4 regions of the Kitasatospora griseola genome follow, and region 4 is predicted to be linked to each of the others. Evidence: riboswitches for the same ligand, from Rfam matches in the RefSeq annotation. Region 4 holds a riboswitch; each other region holds the start of a gene.
The links. A riboswitch is a leader RNA that binds a small molecule or an ion and turns the genes downstream of it on or off. The one in region 4 is predicted to bind cyclic di-AMP.
Positions count from the first base shown of each region.

Region 1: linked by a shared signal. The riboswitch ahead of ACI1MP_RS25200 (peptidoglycan DD-metalloendopeptidase family protein) and the one ahead of ACI1MP_RS16250 (transglycosylase family protein) in region 4 are both predicted to bind cyclic di-AMP.
Region 2: linked by a shared signal. The riboswitch ahead of ACI1MP_RS29080 (transglycosylase family protein) and the one ahead of ACI1MP_RS16250 (transglycosylase family protein) in region 4 are both predicted to bind cyclic di-AMP.
Region 3: linked by a shared signal. The riboswitch ahead of ACI1MP_RS27055 (NlpC/P60 family protein) and the one ahead of ACI1MP_RS16250 (transglycosylase family protein) in region 4 are both predicted to bind cyclic di-AMP.

Region 1 covers NZ_CP173360.1:5,541,452-5,545,570, reverse strand. Annotated here, with positions in the region: gene tig (trigger factor) at 1-476, opposite strand, end outside; tRNA gene ACI1MP_RS25210 (tRNA-Pro) at 682-755, opposite strand; tRNA gene ACI1MP_RS25205 (tRNA-Gly) at 906-979, shown strand; gene ACI1MP_RS25200 (peptidoglycan DD-metalloendopeptidase family protein) at 1,206-2,207, opposite strand; cyclic di-AMP (ydaO/yuaA leader) riboswitch at 2,210-2,365, opposite strand; gene ACI1MP_RS25195 (hypothetical protein) at 2,738-2,932, opposite strand; gene ACI1MP_RS25190 (PP2C family protein-serine/threonine phosphatase) at 3,321-4,119, opposite strand, start outside.
Region 2 covers NZ_CP173360.1:6,402,588-6,406,706, reverse strand. Annotated here, with positions in the region: gene ACI1MP_RS29085 (hypothetical protein) at 1-498, opposite strand, end outside; cyclic di-AMP (ydaO/yuaA leader) riboswitch at 1,430-1,601, shown strand; gene ACI1MP_RS29080 (transglycosylase family protein) at 1,588-2,841, shown strand; gene ACI1MP_RS29075 (hypothetical protein) at 2,976-3,176, shown strand; gene ACI1MP_RS29070 (AMP-dependent synthetase/ligase) at 3,306-4,119, shown strand, end outside.
Region 3 covers NZ_CP173360.1:5,956,100-5,960,218, reverse strand. Annotated here, with positions in the region: gene ACI1MP_RS27060 (NlpC/P60 family protein) at 14-1,066, opposite strand; gene ACI1MP_RS27055 (NlpC/P60 family protein) at 1,278-2,345, opposite strand; cyclic di-AMP (ydaO/yuaA leader) riboswitch at 2,356-2,511, opposite strand; gene ACI1MP_RS27050 (NlpC/P60 family protein) at 2,874-3,908, opposite strand; gene ACI1MP_RS27045 (NYN domain-containing protein) at 4,102-4,119, opposite strand, start outside.
Region 4 covers NZ_CP173360.1:3,631,080-3,635,198, forward strand. Annotated here, with positions in the region: gene eno (phosphopyruvate hydratase) at 1-1,256, opposite strand, end outside; gene ACI1MP_RS16250 (transglycosylase family protein) at 1,482-2,180, opposite strand; cyclic di-AMP (ydaO/yuaA leader) riboswitch at 2,184-2,367, opposite strand; gene ACI1MP_RS16255 (cytochrome P450) at 2,619-3,863, opposite strand; gene ACI1MP_RS16260 (SDR family NAD(P)-dependent oxidoreductase) at 4,018-4,119, shown strand, end outside.

The DNA of each region.
Region 1 (4,119 bases), 1.9 Mb from region 4:
ACGTCCTTCACGGAGCTGAAGCGCTCGCGCAGCTGCTGCAGCGACTTCTCGATGTCCTCGTCGGTGACCTCGACCGGGTCCACCACGACGGCGATCTCGGTGAAGTCCGGCAGGGTGACCTCGGGACGGACGTCGACCTCGGCGGTGAACTTCAGGTCACCGCCGTCGGCCAGGTTCTCGACACCGGCGATGTCGGTGATGTCCGGCTGGCCCAGCACGTCGATCTGGCCCTCGTCGACGGCCTGCGTGTAGAAGCGCGGAAGCGCGTCGTTGACGGCCTCCTCCAGCACCGCGCCACGGCCGAAGCGCTGGTCGATGACCCGGTTCGGGATCTTGCCCTTGCGGAAGCCCGGGACGGTGACCTGCTGGTTGATCTTCTTGTACGCCGCGTCGAGGCTGGGCTTGAGCTCCTCGAAGGGCACCTCGACGGTGAGTCGAACCCGGGTCGGGTTCAGAGTCTCGACGGCGCTCTTCACGGTTGGGTCTCCTAGGGGGGCTTGCGGTCAGGGCGATAGGCGGTTGGGGCTGAAATGCTGTCCGTACTACCGCCAGCGGTCCATCCTACCGGTACCACGAAAGCGACTGTGCCCGGCACCGGGTGCAGGTCGGGGCGACTCCCCCCAACACCCGCGCCCACAACGACAACAGGGCCCCGCCCACCGACGAGACCCTGCCGCACGGTCGGGGTGACCGGATTCGAACCGACGGCCTTCCGCTCCCAAAGCGGACGCGCTACCAACCTGCGCCACACCCCGTGGTGCCGAGCAGAAGAGTACACGTCGGCCACCCCTCGACCGGGGCGATATCCGCGAGCCGACAACGCGGAAGAAGTGTGCAATCCACCGGCGCGACCAGGTACCCTGATCCAGTCCTCGCCACCGCGACTGCGGTGCGGGTACGCCTTTGCGGGTGTAGCTCAATGGTAGAGCCCCAGTCTTCCAAACTGGTCACGCGAGTTCGATTCTCGTCACCCGCTCCAGCAGGCCGACGGCCCCGACTGCCCACGCAGTCGGGGCCGTCGGCGTTTCGGCCGGTCACCCCCTCGGCGACACCCCTCGACCACGCGCCCGGCCGCACCCCTCGACCCCCCTGCCGCACCCCGCTGCCGCACCCCGGCCGCCCGCCCGGAGCGCCGCACCCCGGGCAGCCCGAAGGCCCCGGGCGGCCGGGTGGCTGCGCGGGGCCTTCGGGGGGTGAGGCGTGGATCAGACGTTGACGCCGTGGGCCGCCAGGTAGGCGACGGGGTCGATGTCGGAGCCGTAGTCCGGGGTGGTGCGGATCTCGAAGTGCAGGTGCGGGCCGGTGACGTTGCCGGTGGCGCCGGAGAGGCCGATCTGCTGGCCCGCCGTCACGGCCTGGCCGGCCGAGACGGAGATCGAGGACAGGTGGGCGTACTGGGCGTACTTGCCGTCGGCCAGCTTGATGACGACCTGGTTGCCGTAGGCGCCGCCGTTGCCGGCCGAGACCACGGTGCCCGCGGCGACGGCCTTGAGGCTGGTGCCGGTGGCGACCGGGAAGTCGATGCCGGTGTGGTAGCCGCTGGACCAGTTGGAGCCGGCCACCTTGTAACCGGTGGTGACCTTGCCCGGCGCGGGGGCCACGTACGCGGCGTTGGCGCTGGTGGTCGCGGCGACCGGAGCGACCGGCACGGTGGTGACGGCCGGAGCCGGGGTCGACGCCTTCGGGGCCGGGGCCGCCTGCTGGGTCTTGGCGGTGTCGGCGACGGCCGGCTTCGTGACGGTGACGGCCGGCTTGGTGGCGGGCTTCGGCGCAGCGGCGGGCTTCGGCGCGGCGGCGGGCTTCGCGGCGGTGTCCGAGGAGGTGGACTTGGCGGCCGGGGCCTTCGCGGGGGCGGCGGCCTGGCCGTTGATGGTCAGCTGCTGGCCGGGGAAGATCAGGTCGGGGTTGCCGCCGACCACGGAGTGGTTGTCCTGGTAGAGCTTCTCCCAGCCGCCGTCCACGTGCTGCGCGGCAGCGATCTTGGACAGGGTGTCGCCGGAGACGACCCGGTAGTCGTGCGCGGAGGCGACCGGCGTCGCGTCCGTCGAGACCTGGGACGCCGGGCGGTTGGCGCCCTGCTCGGTGGCGGTGTGCGCGGAGGCGGCGGTGACCGGGAGACCGATCGCGGCGCCGGCCACACCGGCGGCGATGGCGATGCGGGCGACGGTGGCCAGGCGCGGCTTGCGGTGCTTGCCCTGAACGGACATGAAGCATTCCTCTCCGACGCCTGCGAGGTGAGCTGTCGGGTTCGGGCGAGAGTTGCCCGGCCGCAGAACTGCGGCTTCACCCCGAGCCGTTCCCGGATGTTCCCGGGCCCGGCGACTTACCTGTGGTTCCCCCGCTCCTGCCGTGGCGTGGTATCTGGTCGGCACCGGACGACGGCAGGACTAGGCGTTCCGTCCGGTGGCCCGCCCGGTCACTGGCCGGGCTGCGGACGAAGCAAATCCCACGGCCCGCGAGGCTGGCAAACGCCGACCGGCCCCGTTCCCAAGATCGGGAAGGGGCTGACGGTCCACCAGGTCACGCGGTGTCGACCGGGCCGCTGCGGTGCGCGTACGGGATCATGACGGTGCGCACACGAACCCCGCACGGTGGGCGACCTCGGCCACCGTGCGCGTTCGGTCGCGGACCCGGCGTGACGCCGTGGGTGACCCTGGTCACCTGCGGGCAGGCCGAATGGACGGTGCGGGGGTGCCTCCCGCCCGTCGTGGCGTGTCGCCGGAGAGCCGACGCGGCGTCAACCCGCGATCGAGGCGATGGCCTTGGAGACCGAGGTGAGGAACTGCTGGATCGGGCCGGCCATGGTCGACTGGCTCAGCATGAAGCCGAACAGGGCGGCGACGATGGCGTGCCCGGACTTCAGCTGCTTGTTGCGAATGAAGATCGCGACGATGATGCCGAACAGGACAAGCGCGGAGACGGAGAAGGCCACCGGGACTCACTTCCTCGATTCGTGGCGGGGGTTCGGGTGAAAGCCGGCGATGGCTCCCAGGCGGAAACCGGCCCCAGCCCCCCGTGTCCCCACCACTCCATCCGGACTCAGTGTGGTCGCTCGTGCGGAGTGCGTAAAGAACTTGCCCGGGGCTCCTGCGCCCGAACCCGCCTGGTAGGACTGATTTTCGCCGACCGCGACGATAGCGGACGGGTTCTGACGGCCCGTCGGCGGGCGGCGGTCCGCGCAGGCCGGCGCGGTAAACCGGCAGGCAGATCCGGTGTCACCGGTCGGCCCGGACGCCGCACCGGAATTGGCCGAAGATCAACGCCCGGGTTTGACACTCCGTGGACACTCCGCGCTCACCGGGTCTGCACTCGCCGCGGGTTCAGCGGCGCCAGATCAGCAGCACCGCGCGGTCGTCGTTGACGTGCTTGGCGACGGTGTCGATCAGCCGGACCGCCGCCCCGGACCGGATCGCCGCCGGTGCGGCGGCGACCAGCCGGTCGGCCTCGCCCATCAGCCGGTCCATGCCCTCGGCGAGGTCGCGGCCGGGGATCTCCACCATGCCGTCGGTGCACAGCATCAGGACGTCGCCGGGGCCGAGGGTGCCGCGCACCCCCTCGAACTTGGCTTCGTCGTAGACGCCGAGCAGCGGGCCCTCGGCCTCCTTGACCTCCCAGTAACCGGCCCCCGCGAGGCGGTGCATGCCGGGCAGGTGTCCGGCGGAGAGCAGTTCGTACTCGCCGGTGTCCAGGTCCACCACCAGGTGGACGGCGGTGGCGAAGCCCTCTGCCCAGTCCTGGCGCAGCAGGTAACCGTTGGCGGCGGGCAGGAAGTCGTGGGCGGGCAGCGAGCCGAGCAGTCCGCCGAAGGCGCCGGACAGCAGCAGCGAGCGGCTGCCGGCGTCCATGCCCTTGCCGGAGACGTCGGCGAGGACGACTTCGAGCACCCGCCCGCCGGGGCCGGTGCGGGCGGCGGCCATGAAGTCGCCGGAGAAGGACTGGCCGCCGGCCGGGCGCAGCGCGGTGTCGGTGTGCCAGCCGTCGGGCAGTTGCGGGATGCGGCCCTGGACCCGGATCCGCTCGCGCAGGTCGAACAGCATGGTGGAGCCGCCCCGCCAGGGCACGCCGATCCGGCGGCGGAACTGGGCGACCAGCAGCCCGGCGACGCCGACCGCGCCGACC
Region 2 (4,119 bases), 2.8 Mb from region 4:
CGCAGTCTTGACGACGACCACCTCGCGCCAGCCGCCGTCCGGACGGGCCGTCACTTCGAGGTCCACATCGGGCAGGACCGAGGCGTAGGTGGCCTTGGAGCCGTTCAGCGTCGGCTTCGGCAGGGCGAACGGCGCCGAGACCGAAAGCTTCTTGCCGTCGGCCGTGGTAACGGTGGCGAGCGGACCGCTGCCGCCGCCGGAGAGCGCCAGGTCGGAGCCGGTGACGGCGGGGACGATCGTGCCGTCGCTCTTGGGCCGCAACGCGGTGTCGAGGGTCTGCCACTGACCGGTGCGCTTGGTCCTGACGTCCTGGGCGAAGTTCTCGGAGTGGAGCGACCGGCCGTCCGTCTCGGCGAACGTCTCGCTGGTCTCGGTGGTCAGCGCGTCGATCCGGACCGGCGTGCCGGTGCTCTTGGCCTGCTGGAGCGCCGCGCGGATCGCCTTGGTGGCCTCGGACTCACCGGGGGGCTGATTGTCCCCGGCGGTCTGACTGGGCATCGGAGTCGGCTCGGCCGCGGCAAAAGGCACCGATATGGAAATCAGCAACAGTGCCGCAGCGGCACTGAAGGCTGCCTGCGAAACAGTTCTCGTCCCCCCTCTGCGGCACCCGGCCGTACAACGTGATGACTCAGGATTTCTTGACATGCTTTTGATCTTTTCCTCCCACAGGCTCGCCATGATCATCGGCGAGCAGTCGGGAAGGAACGATGCAGGCAACGTGAAGAGCTGGTCAAGTGCGGCCGCCAGCCCACCTACTGACGATCGATTGATCATCCTTATACAGATGGAACGGAGGCAAAGCAATAGCCCTTCCGATCCGATCGCGGCATCCAGCAGTCCGGCAAGGGCCTCCGCGACCCGCCGTCCCACATCTGCGACATGCTGCCCGACCAGGACCCTCGCCGTGCCGCAGTAGCAGTGCTGTTCAGATTTCGATGCCACGTCAAAGCAATGTCACTGCATGAAAATTGAGCCTCTAAGGTTCCGTCAGAATCACATATCGGAAACTCGGGACTACTTCAACCATCCACACATGTCGCAGATTTGACGCGTCGTCATCAACCATTACTGAAGCGCAGAAATCGGCCGGCGCCCGATTTCCCGGAGTGCCCCACGAACGCTCGAGCCGCCTCGGACCACGGGCTGCCACATCACGAAACCGGGGGTGGAAAATCGATACGGACATTTGCGAACTCCATCACATAGCTCGCATTTCATGACGTAGCACACCCAGGCCTGAGGGGTCAGCAGTTTCCGACATCGCGGGACCAGTTCGGAGCGAGTCCGTGATCGTCTTTTCTGAGCCGAGTGACGACCGTCACTGGCATTTGCTAATCGTCCTTAAATCCGCTTAATCTCCTGCCCACGTTCGTGGACACACGGACCCAGCTCACCCGGAACGCCGAGTCCTGCCGCCGGGTGCGCCGGCTCATGCGAAACGCACCGCGGCAGGGGCGGGGGAACCAGGTAAGTCGCCCTGGGGCGGTCCTGACGGACCGGTCCGGGGCTAGGGGTGAAGCCGGGCGCACCGAGAGGTGCGCGCGGCCGGGCAACTCCAGCCCGAATCCGACAGCTCACCTCGCAGGCGTGGGAGAGGAACGCATCTTCATGCTGCCCGTCAGCGCCAAGCGCGCCCGCCGTCTGATCGCCACCACCGGTGTCGTGGGCATCGGCCTCACCGTCCCCGGCCTCGCGGCCGGCACCGCCTCCGCCGCGTCGGTGGCCACCTGGGACAAGGTCGCCCAGTGCGAGTCCAGCGGCAACTGGTCCATCAACACCGGCAACGGCTTCTACGGCGGCCTCCAGTTCACCGCCTCCACCTGGGCCGCCTTCGGCGGCACCGCGTTCGCCCCGCGCGCCGACCTGGCCACCAAGGACCAGCAGATCGCCGTCGCCGAGAAGGTGCTGGCCTCGCAGGGCCCCGGCGCCTGGCCGGTGTGCTCGGTCCAGGCCGGTCTGACCAAGGGCGGCGCCGCCCCGCAGGTCGACACCTCCGCGGGCTCCACCGCCGCCAAGCCGTCGCAGGACACCGCGTCGAAGCCGGCCCAGCCGCAGGTCCAGCAGGCCCCGAAGCAGACCCAGCCCCAGCAGCAGCGCCAGCAGGCCCAGCCGCAGGCCCAGCAGGCCCCCCAGGCCTCCGGCAGCTACACCGTGGTGGCGGGCGACTGGCTGTCCGCCATCGCCCAGCGCCAGAACGTCGAGGGCGGCTGGGAGAAGCTGTACGAGCTGAACCGCTCCGTCCTCGCCGAGGGCCCGGACATGATCTACCCGGGTCAGCAGCTGGCGCTCGGCAACGTCGCCGTCGCCCAGGCTCCGGCCAAGCAGTCCGCGCCGGCCGGCAACTCCTCGTCCAACGGCTCGAACCGGAAGACCGACGCCCCGGCGCCGAGCACCCCGGCCCCGGCCAAGCCGAGCACCCCCGCGAAGCCGGCCGCCACCACCACGACCACCGCCGCCACCACCGCCGCCGTCAAGGCGACCGGGTCGAAGGCCGCGGCGATCGACTTCGCGCTGTCCAAGGTCGGCCAGCCGTACATCTACGGCGGCACCGGCAACGGCGGCTGGGACTGCTCGGGCCTGACCCAGGCGGCGTTCCGCCAGGCCGGCATCAGCCTGCCGCGCGTCGCCGCGGACCAGGCCGACTACTCGACCCGGGTCTCGCTGAACAGCCTGCAGCCGGGCGACCTGCTGTTCTGGTCGAACAACGGCGCCAACTCGGGCGTCTACCACGTGGCGATCTACATCGGCGACGGCAAGTACGTCGAGGCCGCCAACCCGAAGTCCGGTGTGCGGACCGAGACCATCGCCAACTGGGCGCCGGACTTCGCCGGTCGGGTCTGACACCCGGAAGCCCCCGCCGCACGCACCGCACGGTGAACGCCGCTGCCCCCGGAGACCCTGGTCGGCTCCGGGGGCAGCGGCCTGTTGTCGGCCGGAAGCGGTGGCGAGACCGCCGAGAACCGGGGAGCGGTGCGATGGCGAAGGTGACGATCACGCTGGAGGCGGATCTCGCGCTGGAGGCGATGATGCGCCTCGGGGTGGGCAGCCCGCAGGACGCGGTGGAGCTGCTGGTGCGCGACTACCTGTCCACCGGCCGGCGCACCCGGGCGCGGACCGGCGGCAGCCGGGACGGCGAGCGGTTCGCCGGCCCGGCGCCGTCCGTCGAGGAGGGCTGAGCAACCTGGCGGGCGAGGCCGGTCGGCGACACGTCAAATCCTGTTACTGTCAAGGAACTTACCGTCTAGTAAGTTCGCGGCCGAGTCCCTACCCTGGGCGGACCCCCACCCACCCAAGGGAGTTCGCCGATGGCACACCCCCTCGCCCGGGCCGCCCGCGCCGAGCATCTGCGCGACCGTGCGCCCGTCGAAGTCCTGCGCTCCGACGGCCGGGTCGTCGAAGCCCGCACCCCGCACCTGGTACCGCCGCCGGACGCCGGCAGCCTCGCCGACCTGCCGTTCCGCAACGCCGAGCAGGCGCCGGACGCCGAGGTGCTGACCAGGCGCCGGCCGGACGGCGGCTGGCAGCAGGTGACGGCCCGGCAGTTCGCCGATCAGGTGGCGGCGACCGCCCGCGGGCTGATCGCCGCCGGGGTCCGGCCCGGCGGGCGGATCGTCCTGATGTCGCGCACCCGCTACGAGTGGACGCTGCTGGACTTCGCGGCCTGGGCGGCCGGCGCGTCCGTGGTGCCGGTGTACCCGACCTCCGCGATCGAGCAGGCCGAGTGGATCCTCCGCGACTCCGGCGCGGTGCTGGCGGTCGCGGAGGACGCCGGCACCGCCGAGGTGCTGACGGTGGCGATCGCCCGCACCGGCGGCACGGTGCCGCTGTGGCGGCTGGACGAGGACGCCGTCGCCACCCTCGGCGAGCTCGGCAGGACCGTCCCCGCCGGGGAGGTGGAGCAGCGCAGGAAGGCGCTCGGCCCGGACAGCGAGGCCACCCTGATCTACACCTCCGGCACCACCGGACGCCCCAAGGGCTGCCTGCTCACCCACGCCAACTTCCTCACCGAGGCGGCGAACTGCCACGCCCTGCTGGAGCCGGTGTTCACCGCCGCCACCGGCGAGACGCCGTCCACCCTGCTGTTCCTGCCGCTGGCCCACGTGCTGGGCCGGATGATCC
Region 3 (4,119 bases), 2.3 Mb from region 4:
GGCTCGTGCTGGTTCAGACCCGCACCACCGAGTTGACCGGCATCGCGCCGACGCTCTCGTAGCGGACCCGGGCGCCGGGGTGGGGCGCGTGCACGACGACCCCGCCGCCGGCGTACATGCCGACGTGGTGCCTGTCCTTGAAGAAGATCACCAGGTCTCCGGGCCGGGCTTCGGCGAGGCTCACCCGCCGACCGGCCGAGGCCTGTCCCTGCGAGGTCCGCGGCAGGGTCACTCCGGCCTGCCGCCACGCCCAGTACATCAGACCGGAGCAGTCGAACGTGGTCGGGCCGGTGGATCCGTACACGTACGGGGAGCCGATCTTCGAGACGGCGGCGTTCAGCGCGGCCGCGGCGCGGTCGGACGCGGGGGGCAGGTCGCCGAGGTCGAGCCGGTCGGTGCCGCGGGTGGCGCGGTCCTGGGCGTCCCGGGCGTCGTCGTCGGCCAGCCGGACCCGCTCGGCGGCGCTGAGGCCGCCCAGCAGCCGCTGGGCCCGGGCGAGCCGGCTGTGGACCTCGTCCTTGGCGGCGGCCAGGCGCTGCCGGGCCTGTTCCAGTTCGTCGAGCTTGGCGGTGGCCTCCTGGCGTCGCTGGTCCAGTCGGCGCTGCCGTTCGTGCAGCTCGCGCAGGGTCTCGTTCTGCCGCTCGGTGGCCTGGCCGAGGGCGCGGGCGCCGGCCAGGTAGGACGCCGGGTCCTTGTCGAGCATCAGCCGCAGGGTGGGGTCGAGGCCCTGGGTGCGGTACTGGGCGGCGACCACCGCCCCGAGGTCGCCGCGCAGCCGGTTGAGGTCGTCCTGCCCGGCCGCGACCTGGCTCTGCAGGGCGCCGGCCTCGCGTTGCAGCCTTCGCTGCTGCTCCTGGGCCGCGTTGTACTTCTCGTTCGCCTGCTCGGCCTCCTCGTACAGCTGGTCGACCTGCGCCTTGACGTCGGTGCGGTCGGGCGGGTCGGTCGGCGCGGCGCCGGCCGGGGCGACGCCGAGGTGGAGGACGCCGGTCGCGGCGGCGGTGAGCGCCAGGGCGCGGGCGAGGCGCTGGACACCGGGCAGTGGGGGGCGACGGTGCACGGACACGTGCGACGACTCCGTTCCTGCGGCCGGCCTCCGCCGCCGCCCGCCGGTCGGGCGGCCGTCCGCACGGGGGGCCGGGCCAGAGGTTAGCGAGTCGGAAGGATCCAGTCCAAACCCTGACAACCTCGAATATTCGACCGCGAATCGGACACCGGAACGAGTGCGGCCCGGCACCCCCTGTGCGGGGTGCCGGGCCGGGCGCTCGAAGGAGCCGTCAGATCCGGACGATCTTGGTGATCGGCATCACGGTGGCGGACTCGTAGCGGACCTGCGCGCCAGTGTGCGGGGCGTGCACGATCTGCCCGTTGCCGACGTACATGCCGACGTGGTGCTGGTCGCCGTAGTAGATGATCAGGTCACCCGGTCGGGCGTTGGCGATGTTGGTGCCGATGTTGGTGCCGGCACCCGCCTGGGCCTGCGAGGTGCGCGGGATCGACACACCCGCTTGGGCGTAGGCCCACTGCATCAGACCGGAGCAGTCGAAGGTGCTCGGGCCGGCCGCGCCGTAGGAGTACCAGCTGCCCAGCTTGGACAGCGCGGCGCTCATCGCGGCGCCCGCGTAGCCGGCCGGAGCCTGCACCGGGGCGGCGAGGTCGGTCCGGGCGGTGTCGCGGGAGGCCCGCTCGGCCTGGCTGCGGGAGGCGTCGGCGGCCTTGGCCTCGGCCGCGGCGAGCTCGTCGCGCTCCTTCTGGGTGAGCGTGTTGAGCAGGTCCTGCGCCTTGGCCAGCTTGGCCTGGACGTCCTCCTTGTCGGCCTGGAGGGCCTTCGTGGTGGTGTCCAGCTCGGCGAGCTTCTGCTCGGCCTCCTTGCGCTGCCCGTCCAGCTTGGCCTGCTCGGCCTTGAAGCTCTTCAGCAGGTCCGCCTGGGTGGCGCCGACCGTGTTGAGCGTGCCGGCCTGCCCGAGGAAGGCGTCCGGGCTGCTGGAGAGCATCAGCTGCATGGTCTGCGAGATGCCGCCGTTGCGGTACTGCTCGGCGGCGATGTTGGCCAGGCTGTCCTGAACGGTGGTCACCTGGTCCTGCTGGCGGGCCAGCTGGTCCTGCAACTGGGTGACCTGCTTCTGCAGGTTCTGCTGCTTCTCGACGGAGGCGTTGAGCGCCTCGGTCTTCACCTCGGCCTGCTCGTTGAGCTGGTCGACCTGCTGCTTGACCTGGTCCTTGGTGGGCGCCGGGTCGGCGTGCGCGCCGGTCTGCGCGGAGAGCGCGACGGCGGTGGCGGCAGCGGCAGTGAGAATCGAGACCCGGGCACGGCCGACGGGCTTGGGACGGCGATGGGACGCCACGAAGGCGGACTCCTTCTTCCTCACACCGCCTACCGGGTGAGCTGACGGGTTCGGGCCGGAAGAGATGCCCTACAGCGCTTCACCGACCGCTGTCGCGGCCGGCCCGGCGCCGATTCACCCCGGGGGAACGTGGTTCCCCGGCTCCGTTCGACAGCACCCCCGCAGGGGTATCCCCGTCGGCGGACCTCGTTCTGACGATCCGCCCGCTGTGTCACGGACTCGGCGGCGACCCCCACCGTCGCCCCCCTTGGGCGATCGACTCTGCGGCGGTCGAACCAAGACCCTAGTAACCGATCCGTGATCGGTTCAAATCCTTGTCCGAAAAAAATCTGAATCTGAGTCAATTTCGATTACGGAAATGACCGAACGTAAGGGATTCGTTGCACAGTGCGCAGCATTTCCCTTCGTTCCATCGAAAAACACAACGCCCGGACGTGTTCGAGATCACAGTGGAATCTCGACCCGTCCGGGCGTGTCACGGCGCGTCAGTTGTCGCCCTCTGGGGCGTATGTCCGGATTGTCGGACCGTCAGACCCGGCGGATGGTGAGGATCGGCAGGGTGTCCGCGGCCATCAGCTTCACCACGTCGCCGGTGCGCGGCGCGTGCACCACCATGCCGTTGCCGACGTACATGCCCACGTGGTGCGCGTCGTTGTAGTAGACCACCAGGTCACCGGGCTGCGCGTTGTGCCAGTCCTTGCCCACGTTGGTGCCCACGCCGGCCTGCGACTGCGAGGTGCGCGGCAGCGAGACGCCGGCCTGCGCGTACGCCCACACCATCAGGCCGGAGCAGTCGAAGGTGCTCGGGCCGGTCGCGCCCCACACGTAGGCCGAGCCGCGCTTGTCGAGCGCCCGCTGCACCGCGACGCCGGCGTAGCCGGCGGCCTTCGGCAGGCTGCCCAGGTCGACCCGGTCGGCGCCGCGCGAGGCTGCGCCGCCGCCGCGCAGGATCGCGGCCCGGTCGGTGGCGGAGAGCTGGCTGAGCAGCTTCTGCGCCTCCTGGAGCTTGCTCTGCACGTCGTTCTTGGCGTCGTTGAGCGCCTGGGTGGAGCTGTCCAGCTCGGCCAGGACGGTCGCCGCCTCCTGCTTCTGCTGGTCCAGCCGGCGCTGCTGGTCCTCCAGCGACTTCAGCGTGGCGGCCTGGGTGCTGGCCGCCTGGTCGAAGGAGGACGCCTGGTCCAGGTACTTGTCCGGGTCGGAGGAGAGCATCAGCTGCATCGACGGGTCGATGCCCGCGTGCCGGTACTGGTCGCCGGCCACCGCCGCCAGCCCGGAGGCCAGCTCGGTCAGCTGCTCCTGGCCGCGGGCCACCTGGTCCTGCAGCTGGTCGGCCTGCTTGCGCAGCTGGTCGGCCTTCTCCTTGGCGCCGTTGTACTTCTCGGCGGCCTGCTCCTGCTCCTCCAGCAGCTTGTCGACCTGCGCCTTGACCTCGTCCTTGTTCGGCTGGGCCGGCGCGGCGTGCGCACTCACCTGGGCCGACAGGGCGACCGCGGTCGCGGCGGCAGCGGTCAGCACGGTCACCCGGGCGCGACTCGGCTGCTTGGGACGGCGGTGGGAGGCCACGGCGGTGCTCCTTCTTCCTGCTGGACTCACCCGATCAGGCGATAGTCCGGAATATAGGTTTGACGCCAGACCCTAGTGAAGTCCCTACCTCCGCGTCCACTCCCGGGGGGCTCCCGAATGGGCTTCTCCGCCCCCTTTCACCACACCGACACACTCCGGACGCTTCAACGCCGCTGACCGCCCGTCAACTCGATCAGCTGCGCGACAGCCG
Region 4 (4,119 bases):
CCGCGGCCCGCGTACTCCGCGGCGTCGTCGAGGATCTCCTCGATGCGCAGCAGCTGGTTGTACTTGGCGACGCGCTCGGAGCGGGCCGGGGCGCCGGTCTTGATCTGGCCGCAGTTGGTGGCGACGGCGAGGTCGGCGATGGTGACGTCCTCGGTCTCGCCGGAGCGGTGCGACATCATGCAGCGGTAGCCGTTGCGCTGGGCCAGCTCGACGGCGTCCAGGGTCTCGGTGAGCGAGCCGATCTGGTTGACCTTCACCAGCAGCGCGTTGGCGGTGCCGGTCTCGATGCCCCGGCGCAGGCGCTCCGGGTTGGTGACGAACAGGTCGTCGCCGACCAGCTGGACCTTGTCGCCCAGCTTGTCGGTGATGGCCTTCCAGCCGTCCCAGTCGGACTCGTCCAGCGGGTCCTCGATGGAGACCAGCGGGTAGGCGGCGACCAGCTCGGCGTAGTACTCGACCAGCTCGGCGGCCGACAGGGCCTTGCCCTCGAACTGGTAGGCGCCGTCCTTGTAGAACTCGGAGGCGGCGACGTCCAGGGCGAGCGCGACGTCCTTGCCCGGGGTGTAGCCGGCCTTCTTGATGGCCTCGGTGATCAGGTCGAGGGCCTCGCGGTTGGAGTCCAGGTTCGGGGCGAAGCCGCCCTCGTCGCCCAGGCCGGTGGAGAGCCCGCGCTCCTTCAGCACGCCCTTGAGGGTGTGGTAGACCTCGACGCCCCAGCGGACGGCCTCGGAGAAGGACTCCGCGCCGATCGGGGCGATCATGAACTCCTGGATGTCGACGTTGGAGTCCGCGTGCGAGCCGCCGTTGAGGATGTTCATCATCGGGACCGGCAGCACGTGGGCGTTCGGGCCGCCCAGGTAGCGGAACAGCGGCAGGTCGCTGGCCTCGGACGCGGCGTGCGCGACGGCGAGCGAGACGCCGAGGATGGCGTTGGCGCCGAGCGAGGACTTGTCCGGGGTGGCGTCCAGGTCGAGCATGGCCTGGTCGATCAGGCGCTGCTCGGTGGCGTCGTAGCCGACCAGCTCCGGGCCGATCTGCTCGATGACGGCGAGGACGGCCTTCTCGACGCCCTTGCCGAAGTAGCGGTTCTTGTCGCCGTCGCGGAGCTCCAGCGCCTCGAAGGCGCCGGTGGAGGCGCCCGACGGGACAGCCGCGCGACCGGTGCTGCCGTCGTCGAGACCGACCTCGACCTCGACCGTGGGGTTGCCGCGGGAGTCGAGGATCTCACGGGCTACGACGACATCAATGGACGGCACGAGGCATCTCCTAGCGGAAGCGGATGTGTGGTCGTTACGCCCAGAGCCTAGCCGCAGACATGCCTGCGGCCACGCCCGGCCGGGCCCCGTCTCACCGTGTGGCCCGGCTACTCACTGGTAGTTCACCTGTTTGCCCGCCACCGGGCCGTTCCGGACGGCGCGAACTGCTCGGCGCGCGCCCGGAACGGACGGAGCGTCAGCCCGGCCGGCCGACGCTCCGCGGCGTCACATCGAGAGGACCTGCCCGGGGACGATCAGGTCGGGGTTGCCGCCGATCACGTCGCGGTTCGCCTGGAACAGCTGCTCCCAGCCACCGGACAGGTTCCGCGCGGCGGCGATGCCGGACAGCGTGTCACCGCTCTGCACGGTGTACTTCCCGGCGGCCTGCGAGGTGGTGGCCGGCTTCGGGGACTTGTGGCCCTGCTGCGGCTGCTGCGCCTTCGGGGTCTGCTGCTGCTGGGACTTCGGCGTCTTGGTCGACTGCTGCTGCTGCGTGGCCGGGCGCTGCTGCGAGCGGGAGGCGGTGTCCTGGGAGCCGCTGCCGCCGCCCTTGGTCAGGCCGGCCTTGCCCGAGCAGACCGGCCAGGCGCCGGGGCCCTGGGAGGCGAGCACCCGCTCGGCCACCGCGATCTGCTGGGAGCGGGAGGCCTGGTCGGCGCGGGACGCGTACTCGCTGCCGCCGTAGGCGCGCCAGGTGGAGGAGGAGAACTGCAGGCCGCCGTAGTACCCGTTGCCGGTGTTGATGGCCCAGTTGCCGCCGCTCTCGCACTGGGCGACGCGGTCCCAGGTGTCGGCGGGCGCGGCGGCCGCTCCGGTGGCGGACAGCAGGGGCAGGGCCAGGCCCACGGACGCCACGCCTGCGGCGGCGACGACCTTCTCGGCCTTGGTACTACGGCGGTGACGGCCGGAACCGGTGAACAGCATGGGACTTCCTCTCCGCACGCCTGCGAGGTGAGCTGTCGGGTTCGGACCGGGAGGCTGGCCCGGCCGCCGGGGAGCGGGGACGCGACTGCGTCCGCTCCCGGGCGGCTTCACCCCAAGCCGTCGGAACTGCTACGGCGTTCACACCTGGGTCCCCCGCTCCTGTCCGAATTCCTGGTCGGTGTCCCGAGGGCGCGGTGGACAGGACTCGGCGTGCCGCGTTCGGGGCCCACGGCTGCGGGCAGATCGGAGAGTAAGCAGAGCTGATGAGCAATCACAAGCTCATATCACCGGTATCACGCCGAAATTACGGACCTTCACATCTCGTGCACAAACCGTCCATGTATGTCCGCATTCGCCCGTCCGGGGGCGCACGCGCGCCCCCGGCACGACAGTTGGCGATCCCGCGCGGGAGCAGGTCGGCCGCGGTCGAAACCGGGGTCAGCGGGGCGTGAAGGAGACCGGGAGCTCCCGCAGCCCGCGCATGATCAGCCCGCCCCGCCAACGGAGTTCGGCCGGATCGGCGGCGAGCTGGAGGTCCGGCAGCCGTGTCAGCAGTGTGCCTATCGCGCGCTGCCCTTCGAGCCGGGCGAGCGGCGCGCCGATGCAGTAGTGGATCCCGTGCCCGAAACCGAGGTGCGGATTGTCCGCCCGGGCCAGGTCCAGGGTGTTCTCGTCGGAGAACCGGGTCGGGTCGCGGTCCGCCGCGGCCAGCACCACCAGCACCGGATCGCCCACCGGGATGTCCACCCCTCCGATGGTCAGCGGCCGGGTGGCGAACCGCCAGGTCGCCAGCTCCACCGGGCCGTCGTAGCGCAGCAGTTCCTCGATGCCGGTCTCCAGCAGGCCCGACTCGCCGCGGGCCAGCGAGTCCTGGAGCAGGGTGCGCTGGCCGGGGTTGCGAAGCAGGGCGAAAAGTCCGTTTCCGACCAGGTTGATGGTGGTTTCGAACCCCGCGAAGAGCAGAATGAAGGCCATCGCCGCGGCCTCGTTCTCGGTCAGGTGCTCGCCGTGGTCACCGGCCCGGATCAGGCCGGAGATCAGGTCGTCGCCGAGGTCGGCCCGCTTGCGGTGGATCAGGTCGGCCAGGTAGCCGCGGATCTGCTTGACCGCGCGGCCCACTCCCCCGCGCTTACCGCCCGTGTGTCGGATCATCATGCCGGCCCAGTCGCGCAGGTCGTCCTGGTCCTCGGCGGGGACGCCCAGCAGGTCGCAGATCGCGTAGATCGGCAGCGGGAAGGCGAACTCGTGGATCAGGTCGGCCTCGCCGCGCTCCGCGAAGGAGTCGATCAGCCGGTCGGTGAGCTGCTGCACCCGCGGTTCGAACTCGGCGACCCGGCGCGGCGTGAACGCCTTCGACACCAGGCGGCGCAGCCGGGTGTGGTCCGGCGGGTCGATGTTCAGCAGGTGGGTCATCAGGTCTGCCTGCCGCTCGCCCGGGATGCCCACCCGGCCGGTGCGGTGCGCCTGCTCGCTGTGGTGCGCCGGGTTCTTGGAGAGCCGGGAGTCGGCCAGCGCCTGCCGGGCGTCCGCGTACCGGGTGACCAGCCACGCCTCCACTCCGCTGGGCAGGGTGGTGCGGTGCACCGGGGAGTGCTCCCGCAGCCAGGCGTACGCCGGATAGGGGTCGGCCGCGAACTCCCAGGTGAAGAGTTGCGGGTGGGCGGCGTGGGGCTGATCTGGCATGTCTTGACCGTATCTGGAACCGCCGTCGCGTGAGTCTGGTCACCTGGCGGGTAATCCCTGTTGCGGAGCGTCGGGGCGAGCCTACGATCCTCCGATGAAGCACAGTGGGCGGCGTGCGGACCGCCCCGGTTTCGCTCTGAAAGGGGAGCAGGCCATGCGAGTAGCCGGTGCAGTGGTCGTCATCGCGGTGCTCGACGGGGGCGAGGGGGGCGACCTGGCCCGCCGGTTCTCCGCCGCCGGAGCCGCCGGCCTGCTC